2 regions of the Halalkalibacter sp. HAAS-P013 genome follow, and region 2 is predicted to be linked to the other one. Evidence: riboswitches for the same ligand, from Rfam matches in the RefSeq annotation. Region 2 holds a riboswitch; the other holds the start of a gene.
What was found. A riboswitch is a leader RNA that binds a small molecule or an ion and turns the genes downstream of it on or off. The one in region 2 is predicted to bind lysine.
Positions count from the first base shown of each region.

Region 1: another riboswitch for lysine. It lies ahead of dapA (4-hydroxy-tetrahydrodipicolinate synthase); the one in region 2 lies ahead of AC1FXP_RS18190 (Na+/H+ antiporter NhaC family protein).

Region 1 is NZ_JBWQTU010000001.1:396,556-403,851, forward strand. Features, by position in the region: gene AC1FXP_RS02105 (Cof-type HAD-IIB family hydrolase) at 1-369, opposite strand, end outside; gene AC1FXP_RS02110 (hypothetical protein) at 512-694, opposite strand; gene AC1FXP_RS02115 (hypothetical protein) at 812-1,381, shown strand; gene AC1FXP_RS02120 (YhcN/YlaJ family sporulation lipoprotein) at 1,431-2,144, opposite strand; gene AC1FXP_RS02125 (aspartyl-phosphate phosphatase Spo0E family protein) at 2,406-2,546, shown strand; lysine riboswitch at 2,617-2,801, shown strand; gene dapA (4-hydroxy-tetrahydrodipicolinate synthase) at 2,936-3,823, shown strand; gene AC1FXP_RS02135 (DMT family transporter) at 4,007-4,942, opposite strand; gene AC1FXP_RS02140 (M24 family metallopeptidase) at 5,125-6,324, opposite strand; gene AC1FXP_RS02145 (aldehyde dehydrogenase family protein) at 6,370-7,296, opposite strand, start outside.
Region 2 is NZ_JBWQTU010000014.1:60,021-67,316, reverse strand. Features, by position in the region: gene AC1FXP_RS18205 (sodium-dependent transporter) at 1-763, opposite strand, end outside; gene AC1FXP_RS18200 (hypothetical protein) at 1,070-1,342, shown strand; gene AC1FXP_RS18195 (PstS family phosphate ABC transporter substrate-binding protein) at 1,515-2,684, opposite strand; gene AC1FXP_RS18190 (Na+/H+ antiporter NhaC family protein) at 2,813-4,411, opposite strand; lysine riboswitch at 4,628-4,809, opposite strand; gene AC1FXP_RS18185 (dihydrofolate reductase) at 5,020-5,523, opposite strand; gene fbpA (Fur-regulated basic protein FbpA) at 5,824-5,997, shown strand; gene galE (UDP-glucose 4-epimerase GalE) at 6,050-7,060, opposite strand.

The DNA of each region.
Region 1 (7,296 bases), on a different contig from region 2:
AATAACTGCTTGTATTGCTTTTTCATAATTATCAGAAAACGTCCCTTTGTTTGTATATAACTCAAAATAAATATCATGTGTTAGTAACATATCAAATATTTCTTTGCTATTTTCTTTTGAAAGTGGGATCGTCGATAACAATGTTTCATTTTTATCTCGAAACTGAGCTCCGTTCACACTAATAACAGGACAAGTAATTTGAGCTTGCTTTAATGGGTACCTAGCTTCTCTTTCATCTCTGCCTGTTGCAACAACAACCTCCACACCTAGTTGTTGCGCTTCTTTAACTGCTTTTGCATTTTCTTTTGTTATTTCATGTGCATCACCTAGTAATGTACCATCCATATCAATCGCTATTAGCTTAACCAATGTATTCCCACCCCTATGTTTTATCTCTTTAAGTTATTTTCAATCCTTTTACTATAGCATATATAGAAATACAAAATATAACAAAAGAACCCCTCGGACATAAAACACGAGCATACCATCGGCATGCTCGTGTTTTACTTCATTATTTTACGTTCTCTTTTTTATTGTATTGCTTCATCATTTCCTCAATTTCAGCAAGATCTTGATCTGCTTCTTTTGCCTGCAAATATTCAAGCGTATGGGCAACCCTGTATCCTAGCATCATAACCCCAAAGAATAGTAGAAATAAAATAGAGATTGAAATAACTAATAACGCTGTGTACATTTGCGCTCCTCCTCATCCCTTTGCTACATCATACGGAGGAACTTTAACGTTAATGCATACTTTTTCCTTCTTGATTCATACTAGGGGAAACATTTGTATATCGGAGGTAGATGCACCTTGAAAAAGAAACATGTCTTGATCTTGTTTGGAACCAGTTTGATTCTTGCAAGTTGCGGAGCCGATTCGGAAGCAGATATTGTAGATGATGTAGAAGCTCAACAATTTAGAGCTCATTATCAAAATGATGTCCCCGCCCCTCCGAGTATTAGAGATCAAAACAAACAAAGAGTTCCTCGTTTTACTGCGCTTCAATCTTATGCAGATGAAGCCGGACATTATATTAGTGACACCGCTACCTTGTTAGAAGAGATCGCTCCGTTCTTTGATCAACCAAATGTTCAATCAGATGATGTCGACACTACGTTAAGTAAAATAAAAAACATTCGCGATAAAAGCTCTGAATTCATTGATTTAAATCGACCAGAGCCGTTTGATAGTATGCATCATGTACATATTTCAACATTAATGGAACTTGATGCATTGGAGAGGATTTTGAAAGACATGAAAGATCCAGTTCATCATCTTCAAGTGACAAACGCTCGTGTCTATTACGAAAATGCTATTTTGTCGCATAAATTAATGGAACGTGAATTCCTTTCAGTAACTGAAGACTTCGGAATTCATTAAACAGAATTGTGTTAAACACAAAAAGAGCAGGGATTTTTCTTCCCTGCTTTTATCTACGACCGTGTATTGCATCATCCACTAAATCAGCTAGGTCTCCCGCTGTTCCACCAATGGAATCAAATGGTTTATCAAGACCAACATGATGCTCGACAGCATTCATTCGGTTAATCATTTTTCGATCTGTTACAATACGGACATTTCTAAGGTCTGTTACTTGTTGTACCTCTTCTTCCACCAACCTTTTTAGCTTTACTCGATCTTGTTCACTTGACTCAACACCAATTATGATATGGTTACCATCTGTCATAACATGGGCATCCCTAACATTTTCTAATGATTCAACTCGCGTCTCAATCTCCCTCGTTATTTCCGTTGTCGCTTGCTGATTCATAAATCCATTGTTCTTTCGCGCAACATGAGGATCGTTGCTGTATGAGTATTTATCACGCAAAACACCAGGACGATTACTAAGTATTCGGGCTCCTTGTTGATTAAGTCCCTCATGTTTCATACTCAAATTCCGATGCCTTGTTGTATATGATCCTCTATCTGTTAAATGACGTACTGGATCTGTTAATCCTTTTGGTGAATGATCTGGGACCATCATATCACTAAGTGGGCCTTCTAGAGCACGCACCTGTTGTACTCCATACCCATTAAAACCTTCATTCCTGTCAGGGCTGGCTCCCATTTCCGCTTCTTGAGGTATGGTGCATCCTGTTAATAATGCGGCCGTGATGACCAAATAACCTACACATTTCATTGGAATCCCTCCTACCTCTATTGTGCGAAATAATTCCGCATCTCAACCTGAAAATATCTAGAAATCAACTTGCAATTTTTGTCGGATTTTTACTATTTTCATCTATTTATGACTACTTTAGAAGAAACACTTTTCAACATATTTCTAATGGGTATAATAATTTTTATAAATAGACATTTGCTTAGTCACATCAGCGCTATTTTCTCATTTCAGCCTAATCAAGTCGTCTGTTTGTTCATTCTTTTTGAGGTGGAGTGCAATATGTTATGTGTAGAAATAGAGCAAAAGCGATTACTAATGCTGAACCTTGCTAAAAAGTATGGAATGACAGCAAAAGTAACCGTTGAGTGTAGTCAAGAACTGGACAAGCTTTTAAATTTATTACAAAGAAATTCTCATTAAAGCATTGCAATCGTCGAAAACATTTGGTAAGGTAGACACAAATTACGTTATATCTTACTTCATACATTGAAGTGAGGGTAGAGGTGCAAGGATCATAAGTACTTTAGCGGAGGAGAATGAGATCTGAAGATGCTAAATGGAAAGGGATACTTGCCGAAGTTATATGAGATCTCATATCTCATTAGCTGGGACTGTTCTAAATAAGGGCAGTACTGTCATATAGCAAAAATTGCTATATGGAGGGCTATCTCACACATTGAATTGGTTTTGCTGCAATTGCTAAACCTAACAACAATGAGTAGAGGCCTCATTGTTGTTTTTTTGTGCCTCCCAGTAGCCCATCTTCCCCTACGTATATGGAAAATATTTATGAATTGAGGGTGAATTGGATGAATTTTGGTCGTATTATCACGGCAATGGTCACACCATTTAATCAACATGGACAACTTGATGTACCTGCAACACAAGAGCTCGTAAAACATCTTATCGCAAATGGAACGGATGCAGTCGTCGTAGCTGGAACGACAGGAGAGTCTCCTACTCTCTCTACAGAGGAGAAATTATTGCTGTTTAAAACGGTCGTTGAAACAGCGAATGGCCAAATTCCAGTCATCGCTGGAACAGGCTCAAATAATACTCAAGCCTCAATTGAACTTACAAAACAAGCCGAAGAAATAGGTGTAGATGGAATTATGCTTGTCGTACCTTATTACAACAAACCTTCTCAAGAAGGAATTTATGCGCATTTTTCTACGATTGCAAATGCAACGAAACTTCCTGTCATGCTTTATAATATTCCTGGAAGAAGTGCGGTCAATATGAACGTTGAAACAACATTACGTTTAGCACAGCTACCTAATGTTGTCACAATCAAAGAGGCTAGTGGCGATTTAGATGCAATTGCAACAATCATTGAACACGCACCTGAAGGTTTTACCGTATATAGTGGAGATGATAGTTTAGCATTGCCTATGTTATCCATTGGTGGAGCTGGAGTTGTATCCGTTGCTTCCCATATTGTTGGTAACGAAATGCAGCAAATGGTTCGAAACTATCAAGCAGGTCAAGTAACAGCAGCTGCTATGCAGCATCGTCAACTTCTCCCAGTGATGAAGTCTCTATTTATGGCGCCTAACCCGACAGCTGTAAAAGCTGCAATGGAAATGAAAGGAATCAAAGCAGGTCCTGTTCGCTTGCCTCTTATTCCATTAACTGCAGAACAGCAGCAAGAACTTCAATCAATAGTGCAACCAACGATGAACTTTTTTGTTAGCTAATCAATAAATAAGCCGCTCAGAGTGATCTCTGAGCGGCTTATTTATTATTCACTTAAAACGGCTACTTAATGTATTGAAGTACGCTAACAAGACGCTTGTATGATCTTACAGTCGTCAAATCAACTATATCCTTTTAAAGTATCCAATATCATCTTTAACAATAATTTGAAGAGTTAAGAAATACTACACGCTTTTTTTGTGTAACGCTTTAGGCAGTTTCTTCTGTTTTAACAATGCATTATCAATATAACCAGTTCCAAATAAAACACCTACTACAATAAAGATAAATCCGAACGTTTGATACCAGTATACTTGTTCGTTTAAAAAGATAGCCGAACTGATTAAACCAAAAAAAGGCACGAAGTTATTAAAAATAGCCGTTTGTCCTGCTCCAATTTTTTGAATCGCAGCATTAAACAAAAAATGACCTACCGCAGTAGCAACAATCGCTGAAACAAAAAAGATAACATAGACGCCTAACGGTGCGCCAATCATACTTCCAAAACTTCCTGGTTCTAACAGAAAGCTTATGAAAAGAAGTCCAACTGAGCCAATTAGCAGCATCATGCTTGTCATTTGTCTTGAATCAAGAGTTACAGTCGCTTTTTTAATATAAATAAAACTAATCGCTTGAGCGAACATCGCGATAAAAATAGACAACTCACCTAGAGATAGAGCACTATCTCCTCCCCCGCCTTGAATAAAAAGTACTCCAATAAACCCTAAACCAATTCCAACGATCCTCCACCTCGTTAAACGATCACCAAGAAAGATAACAGCGAGGATCGACGTCGATAGCGGGAGAAGCGCTAAAATTAATACAGCATTCGAAGCATTAGTCATTGTTAAGCCCATTGCTAAAAAATAATGATGAGCAACAACACCAAAGAGGGCTCCTAAAAGCGTGTATTTCCATTCTTTTTTCGTTAGCTTTCTCATTACTCGACTTCCAATAATGATAGCAGCTGTTGCCAATCCTGCAGCCATAATTCGAAATACAGTCATTGTTATCGGCGGAAACGCCTCAACTAACACTTTCAACATAACAACATTTAGTCCCCAAATCATCATCACCAAAAAGACAATGCCATATGTGAAAAGCAGAGATTTTTCTTTCATAGCAAACCGTCCTCTCTACATTCCGTAGTTGTATCTTACCACCGCCAATATGTATGGTCACTAATTTTTTCGTATTACGTAACAACTTTTAAAATGAGAGCCCTTACATTATTTTTACGTGCTAAAACACAAAAAAAAGCTGACTCAAAAGGTTTGCTGTACCTCATGAGCCACCTTGTTCATTAAGACGTATGCTCATCTGAAATGATCGATAACATTGGCTTTTCATATAAATCACGTGGGAAGTTTGTTAGAAGCTCAACACCTTGATCTGTTATGCGAATCGTTTCCGTTATTTCCACTCCATAATCGTTATACCAAATACCTGGCATTAAATGAAACGTCATATTTGGCTTTAAGATTGTTTCATCTCCTGGTCGGAAACTAACAGTATGCTCTCCCCAATCAGGTGGAAAACTTAATCCAACGGAATAACCAAGCCTGGAGCTTTTTCTATGCCCATGTTTACCAATCGTTTTGCTCCAGATTCGTTCAACTTCTTCAGCACGAATTCCGGGCCGAATAAAATCAAGTGTTGCCTCAATTCCTTCTTCAACGACTTTAGCAAGTTCCTTAACCTCGTTTGGGGCTGTGCCAATTGCCATCGTTCTTGCCATTGGTGCATGATAACGTTTATAGGCACCAGCGATTTCTAAAGTTAAAAAATCACCTTTTTGATAAGGTCGATCCGTCCATGTGAGATGGGGACAAGACGTATTTTCATTTGTTGGCATCATAGGTACAATCGAAGTATAATCCCCACCAAATTCTTTCGTTCCTTTTATTTGAGCATAATAAATCGCTGCTGCAACATCCGATTCTCGAACACCGACTTGAACACGTTCGTATGCTGCTGTCATGGCACTTTCCACAATCTTTCCTGCTCTTTTCATATAAGTGATTTCATTATTTGATTTTATAAGCCGAATCATATTTACCAAGCTTGACGTATCTTTAAATGTCGCATTTGGCAGGCCGTGTTTTAACCGTTCATAACAAAGAGCCGTAAAATAATGAACATCCATTTCTATACCAATCGTTCTCCTGCTTTGACCAATTTCCGTTAATATATTTGCGACAAAGTCTATCGGGTGTCGTTCCGTTGACTGAACATAAAAGTCGGGATAGGCAATAATATGGTGTTCATCAAGCCACGTTGTTTTCGCTACACCATTTGCGTCCATTTGACGCCCAATCCATAACGGCTGAGCGTCTTCTAACGTTACAACCATCATTTGGTGAACATAAAAGCTCCAAGCCGAATAATTTGTTAAATAATACATGTTGGAAGGGTTGGAAATAAGAAGAACATCGACCCCTTCATCAACCATCCTCTTTTTGACCGCCTCCAACCTTCTCGTGTACTCTTCTAATGCAAACAAAGATTTCACCCTCTTTCTAAGCCCCACTCTCAATTAGGAGCACAGCTATTTTTGTAGTTTAAACGCCACGACTTTTTGTTCCGTCATCGCTTCAATAGCATACCGAACTCCTTCACGACCAATTCCAGAACCCTTTATCCCACCAAAGGGCATTCCATCAATCCTCACATCACTGCTATCATTAATCATGACCCCTCCAAATTGGAGCTCATGAATTGCTTGAAATGCTGTTTCTAGCTTCTCTGTAAAAATGCCGGCTTGCAAACCATATCCACTGTCATTTGATTGCTCAATCGCTTCTTGGAGCGAATCAACAGCTTCAATGAGTACGACTGGACCGAAGACTTCTTGTGTTGCAATCGTTGCATGTGTCGGAACATTCGTTAAAACAGTTGGCTCAACATAAGCTTTCTTCCTTTCCCCTCCACAACAAATGGATGCACCTAGTTTCTTTGCTTCAGCTATCCAGCTTTCAACTCGTTTTGCTTCTTTTTCAGAGATCATCGGACCGATATCTGTTGTCTCTTCCCTTTTTGTTCCTACTTTTAAATTCTTTGTTTCTTTAACAAATCGAGTTAAAAATGTTTGATACAAGGGATACTCAACATAAATTCGTTGGACTCCAATGCAATTTTGACCTGCAACTCCAAATGCACCAGATACTGTTGACGAAATTGCATCTTCTACATTTGCATCTTTAAGAATGATTGTTGGTGAATTAGAACCTAACTCCATTCCTGTTTTCTTAACTCCTGCTTTTTTCGTAATTTCTTTCCCAGTTTCATAGCCTCCCGTGAAAGAAACAAATCTGACATCGTCATGTTCTACTAATGGATCGCATATATTAGAACCACGTCCTGTAATAACAGATAGTATATTTGCTGGCAGTCCCGCGTGTAAGAACGCTTCTGCTAATCGCAAAGCACTTAATGGAGTCAGTGATGCTGGCTTAACGATAACTGCATTGCCTGC
Region 2 (7,296 bases):
ACTTCCTCGATAAATAACTTGAGTACGTAATCATTATCGCAAATGCAATTGATAAACTGAAGAAGATCTGACCGTAAGCTGCCACCCATACTCCTGGTGACATAATTTCATTCCAATTAGGCTTAAAGAATGCATCTAGACCAGTTAGAGCTCCTTCTAGCGTAATAGCACGAATGACAATGAGTAAGAACATGGCCACAAGTAACGGAATAAAGATCCGATTTGCAATTTCAATTCCTCTTCTAATTCCTTTAAATAAAACACCTAGTGTAATAATCCAAACGATCACTAATGGAATCAACACGCTAGGAACCAATGCTCCTATCTCTCCAGGTGAGCCCCCTGACACTATATCTATTCTCTGGAGATATTCCCCCATTAAAAAGCCGCCAGTGTCTTCTCCCCACCTTTGATTGAAGGCAAAATACGTATAGGACAACGCCCACGCAATGATGACTGCATAATAAGTAGCAATGACAAATGAAATCGCTACTTGCCACCAACCGATCCACTCGGTTTTTTTGTTCATTCTCGCGTAAGTTAGTGGCGCTGAGCCCCGGTACTTGTGACCAAGTGTGAATTCCATAATGAGAAGAGGAATACCAGCAGTTATAAGAGCAAATAAGTACGGTAAAAAGAAAGCTCCTCCTCCATTTTCATAGGCAACGTAAGGAAAACGCCAGATGTTACCTAGACCTACAGCAGAACCAATGGCCGCCAAAATAAAACCAGCACGAGTTCCCCATTGTTCTCTCCCGTTCATTGACTTCACCTCTCTGCATAAATTTTATAAAACACTTTCTATACTTGTTTATTCAGAATATAAACACTTTAGTATAGAATTTTTTCAAATATTAGAAAACGCTTACATTTTACACATTCCTGTTATACTTTGCTACAGTGAAGGAGAAAAGTAGGCGAGCAAGGTTCCTAAACCTATGCTTGTATAATTTCATTGATGATATTTCTTTCATGGGGAGTTGTCACACTCACATTAAAATTGAGTACGATGAATTAATATAGAATAGTTTTGATAAATGGTGAGAACGTTTAAAAAGGAGGTGGTAACTTGGCTAGATACAGGAGAAAGCCAGAAATTATTGAAGCAGTAAAGATCACTAGAACGATCACAATCGAGACTGCAAGTGGCTCACTAATTGGTAACCCAGGAGATTATCTCATTACAGATAAATACGGTGAACAGTATCCTTGTGACGCAAGGAAGTTCGAACAAACGTATGAGCGAGTTAAAGATGGGAAAGACGTTACTACGTTTATTAAAAAGGCGTTGCGTAAAGTCAAAAGAAAGTCGAAAGAATTCTTTGCGAAATCCCAAGGGTAATATTGCAGAAATCATTTCTTATCCTCTTGAGACAAACAGATTGTTTCTACAAAGAAGCAGCATTGTTCAAATGAGGGTTTTCTTTTTGCCGTCGGTTTTCAAATCCCTATTCTTCTATTTCCACACTTACGTATAAAGGACTAACTTCAAATGAAATTAGCCCCCTGCCTTATCACTCACTTTTTACAGGTACATATCCTGTCTCCTCAATAAGACGTTGTCCTTGTTCCGACAAAATCCAATTAAGAAACCGATCAACATTCGGATTGTCGCTTTCGGCGGTGATCGCATAAAACTCCGAAGCGAAAGGATAAGCACCACTGCGAATCGTCTCTTTGTCTGGATACACACCTTCTATTTCGAGGTGGCGGATTTCCCCGTTTTTGACCATTTCATTTGAAAAAAATCTAAACGTATACCCTATTGCATTTTTGTAATTTTTGTAGCTAGAAACTTCTTCAAATACGCCTCCCATACCTGATACGACATCTTCAGTTGGAGGATCTGCAATCGGGACATCCCCCATTATTTTCTCTAATGCCGTTTGACTTCCACTGTCAACTGGACGTTGGAACGCACGAATCGATGTATTCTCTCCCCCAACTTCACTCCAATTTGTAATTTCTCCTGAATAAATACCTTGTATTTGTTCAACCGAAAGCCCTGTTACAGGATTTTTTTCATTTACAAAAAAAACAAATGCCTCACGACCAATTGGAATCATCTCTAGCTCGACCCCACGCTTTTGCGCTTGCTCCATTTGGCGTTTCGATGGAGCTGCAACAAAAATTATATCCACTTTTCCGTTTAATAAATGTTGAAATGCCTCCCCTGTCTGGTTTGACATCACTTCACTTTGATGAACATTATATTCTTTTTCAGGATAAGTTGCTCTCGCAAAGGCAGAATAGACTGGATACAAAGCTGTAGCTCCATCGAGAATCGGGAGATCCCCTTCTAGTTTTACATTTGCAGGTTCGTCTAAAGCTACAACATTTGTATCATCATGAAATGGTTGATAGCCATATAAATTATAATCTTGATCACTTACTGTCACGATACTTCGTTGATAACTTTCATAAATCTCATAAATAGTAATGGAGAAGAGGCACAATGCAAGAAAACTCATCACGGTTATCTTTAATGTTTTCGGTTTCAGCAGACGGAAGATGACTACAACCGTAAAAATCATTAAACTAACCGTTACAACAACAATCAGTGGCGTATAAAACGTAAGCCCTCCCATAAGCAAACTAATGACAGCTCCCACATAGCCGATAATACCTAGAACAACGACCATAATCAATGCGAGGATACAATTGAGAACTAAGTTCGATTTCATTGAAATTCTCCTTTGCAACAATATGATATGAAAACTACTCTCACTTTACCATAATCATACAATTTTAATAGTTTTATTTTAGACGCAAAAAGGGTCAACCTCAGTTTGAAGTTGACCCTTTAGATGAATTACCTATTTGCACTCACTTTTTTTAAAACCATTATTGTTACAATAAGCAATGCAAAAGCAACCATTAAACTCAGTACTACATTTGTCGTAAAACCTAATACTAGATAAGAGATCACTGTAATTCCAGCTGCAATGAGCGCATATGGAAGCTGGGTAACGACGTGATCAATATGATGACTTCCTGCTCCTGTTGAAGAAAGAATCGTCGTATCTGAAATTGGAGAGCAGTGATCACCAAAGATCGATCCAGCTAAAACCGCTGCCATCATCGGCAAAATCAATGTAAGATCAATGACTGCTGCCATCTCCCCAGCAATTGGAAGCAACAAGCCAAATGTTCCCCATGATGTACCGGTTGAAAAAGCTGCAAAACCAGCAATAACAAACAAAATGACTGGTAAGAACATCGGATGAAGATTTGACTGTTCAACAAGTGACGCTAAATACGTTCCTGTCCCTAGGTCACCAATGATTGAAATAAGTGTCCATGCAAAGAACAAAATGTAAATGGCTGGCAGCATGGATTTCATCCCAATAACTAACGAAGCTCCAAGCCCTGTACCTGATTTCGGCTTAAACACGTTCAAAATGAGGGCAACGGCTAAGCCGAACAAGCCACCATATACAAGAGCTGAAGCAACATCTGTATTTTCAAAGATCGTCAAAATCGTTACATCGCCTTCTGTCCCTTCAATTCCTGTTGTCACCATAAAAAATACTGTACCAGCAATTAACGCAATGATGGGCCATACTAAGTCACCAACCTTGCCTTTTTCACTTGCTGCAATATCATCTTGAGCACCAGGAATCGGACCAAGACTTGCATTAAACAATTCACCTGAGTTTTTCGCTCGCTCTTCATGAGCCTTCATCGCACCAAAATCCAGATTGAACCATGCTACAGCTAATACAAGCCCCATCGCAACTAATGCATAAATGTTCATAGGAACCATAAGTAAAAATGCTTGCAAAGCTTCATATTGAGTGACAGAATGCGTTGCAAAGATCCCTGCAATAATCGCTATAATGTATGCTCCCCAGCTTGAAATTGGGGCAATTACACACATTGGAGCTGCCGTTGAATCTACCAAATACGCTAGCTTTGCACGAGAAATGCGGTGCCGATCGGTTAACGGGCGACTCACATTCCCGACTGTCAAACTGTTAAAATAGTCATCAATGAAAATAATAAGACCTAGAACAACCGTTAATAACTGTGCACCAACACGTGTTTTCACACGTTTCATTGCCCACTCCCCAAACGCCCGACTTCCACCTGAACGGGTAATAAGGGCAGCCATCATACCTAGTAATAATAAGAAAAGAACAATAAAGAATTCCCATGTATTTATAGCAAATCCTTCATCAATAATGGCACGAGTCACTGCAGAGAATGTGACGTGTTCTACATCAAAATCAAAAATGATGCCCATTACAATCCCATAAATATTTGCAGCTGCTGCAAGTGGATTAAAATTATTAACCATTAACGCCCCAACAATTGCACCTGTACCAAGTGATAATAATACTCTTCTTGTAAGAATAACCATCACAAGTGCTAAAATTGGAGGAACTAAAGAAAAAATAGATGATTCCATAATGATACCTCCTAAAAATGGATGGTAGTTACATAGATGAAGGACTAACTGCAATAGAAAAATACAACTATGAGTGCTCCACTCTGACAATTATTATAGGAGCGAAGAGACATCTCGACAAATACTTACTTGTTCCGTATCTACGTCCCTTTTCCATAGAAAAAAGGCAATAGTGGATAACCCACTATCGCCTAACATCCGCGCGTGAATCCCCATAATCATGGTAGTCCTCCATAACTTGGCTGCTCCAAGTTATGACAGCTCTGCACTTATTCAATACAGATCCAGCAAAAGCAGCCTGACCTCTACTTCCACTTCGGCGACGGCCCCTTTCCCTTTTCCTCAACGTTGTCATCCTTAGAAAAGGTACTATTGGCAATCGCGCCTCTACCTCATCGTAACAATGAGGCACCTCTATTTAATTACCAATTATGGATGTTATCATGTTTTTTCTATATTAGCAATGTTAATTTAAACCACATAAGGTTACGGTTTGTGCGGGTGATAAAGTATGATTATTAAGCACATCAATTAATTTTTTTGGGATTATTTTTATGTCCTTATCACACTTTCTAATTCCATCATATTCGAGCAACCAAGCTATTTTCTTACCATCCCGCCAAACTATCTTTCTTTCTCTCATACGTACGAAACTCATGCTGATAACGATTTTTCTCGTCAACGATCCCTTCTTCGACTGAAATGACTTCCCACTCTTTTGCATCAATTTCTGGGAAGAACGTGTCGCCTTCAAAGGTCTCATCAATGTATGTGACATACAACCTATCAACATGGTCCCAAAAAAGCATGAATACTTCTGTTCCACCTATGACAAAACATTCTTCATCTTGCTTTGCTATACTTAATACTTCTTCAATCGAGTGTACAACTTCACAGCCTTCTGCTTCATATTGTCTATCTCTTGTTAACACAACATTCCTTCGCTTTGGCAATGGTCTACCAATAGACTCGTACGTTTTTCTTCCCATCACAATCGTATGACCAGTCGTGACCCTTTTGAAATACGCTAAGTCCGCTGGGAGATGCCATGGCAACTGATTTTCTTTTCCTATTACGCGATTTTGATCCATTGCAACAACAAATGAAATCATATGTATCCCCTTTTCTTACCCTTATTTTTGTTTTATCGTATCATAATTTAGCCACTCGACAATATAATTGAAGCAATAGACAGTAAATTGCTCCTTTCCGGGCTAAACAATATCACAGCCTCTACTCTCGCCTCAAGCTGTTCTCCTGTCTTTTATTATTTAACGAACTAAAGCTTTTTACCTATTTTCCATAACTTTTCCTTTATTATAGTTGACAATGACATACAAAAGAATTTATAATAATAAATGTAAACGCTTTCAATTAATTCAGTACTACTTTGCAAAAGGGGAGTGTTCGTATTGTCCTTGAAAACATTGTCTCATATCGATAAAGAACAAATTATCGATACCCTTTTAGAAAATCAATTGTTCAAGATGCCTGATGGCCGTCAATTATATGAAGCAACAGAAGAAGAGTTGAGATTACTTGTATGCTCTGAACTTGAACAAGGTAATCACTATACATTTTGCTAACTAAATAATTATGCCTGTATCATATAGATACAGGCTTTCATTGCTTATTTACTTATTTATACCCATCAGGATTGCTTTCCTGCCATCTCCACGAATCGGCACACATTTCTTCAATCCCTTTTTCCGCGCTCCAGCCTAACTCTTCTTTTGCCTTAGATGGATCAGCATAACATACCCCTACATCACCAGGTCTACGCTCAACAATTGAATATGGCACGTCACGATTGGAAGCTTTCTTAAATGCTTCGACCATCTCAATGACACTATAGCCGTTTCCAGTTCCTAGATTATAAGCATGTGCCCCTGTTGTTGTCACGATCCTTTCAAGAGCTTTTAAGTGCCCTTTAGCAAGATCTACGACATGAATATAGTCTCTAACTCCTGTACCGTCTATCGTTGGATAGTCGTTCCCAAATACCTTTAATTCCTTTAACTTTCCAACAGCCACTTGGGTAATAAATGGCATCAAGTTGTTTGGAATTCCATTAGGGTCTTCTCCAATTCTGCCACTATGATGGGCACCAATCGGATTAAAGTAACGCAATAATGCGATGCTCCACTCTTTGTCTGATACATACAAGTCTCGTAAAATTTCCTCAATCATAAGCTTTGTACGTCCGTATGGATTTGTAGCACTTAGCGGGAAATCCTCTAAAATTGGAACACGATCTGGCATTCCGTAAACCGTTGCCGATGAACTAAAGACGATGTTCTTAACGCCATAGGCTTGCATCAGTTCACAAAGAACTAAAGTTCCTGTAATGTTTGTATGATAATAGTGAAGTGGAATTTCAACAGACTCCCCCACTGCCTTTAACCCTGCAAAATGGATAACCGCTTTAATGTTATGTTCAGCAAACACTTTCTCTAAAGCTGGCTTGTCCAACAAGTCTACCTCATAAAACAGAAAATCCTTACCGCTTAGTTCTTTGATTCGGTCAATCGATTCATATTTGCTATTTGAAAAATTGTCAACGACAACAATTTCATAACCCGCATCTAACAGCTCTACACACGTATGGCTCCCTATATAGCCCGCCCCGCCTGTTACCAATATCACCAAACTCACTCCATTCATAAAGTCCCGAAATTAGAGGTCATAAACGTTTCCCTCCTCATTCTCTTGGTAATATCTTACCATATCACTACTTACTTTAGTAGAAAGAGGTCACTATGAAAAAGGAAGGGGTTTTTCCTTTTTCATAGTGACCTCTAAGCAATGTTCGGAGCCGAGCCATTGCTGCTTCCTCAAATTTGCTAGAAGAGACTTTTTCCGTGCCTTCTATTACAATAACCATT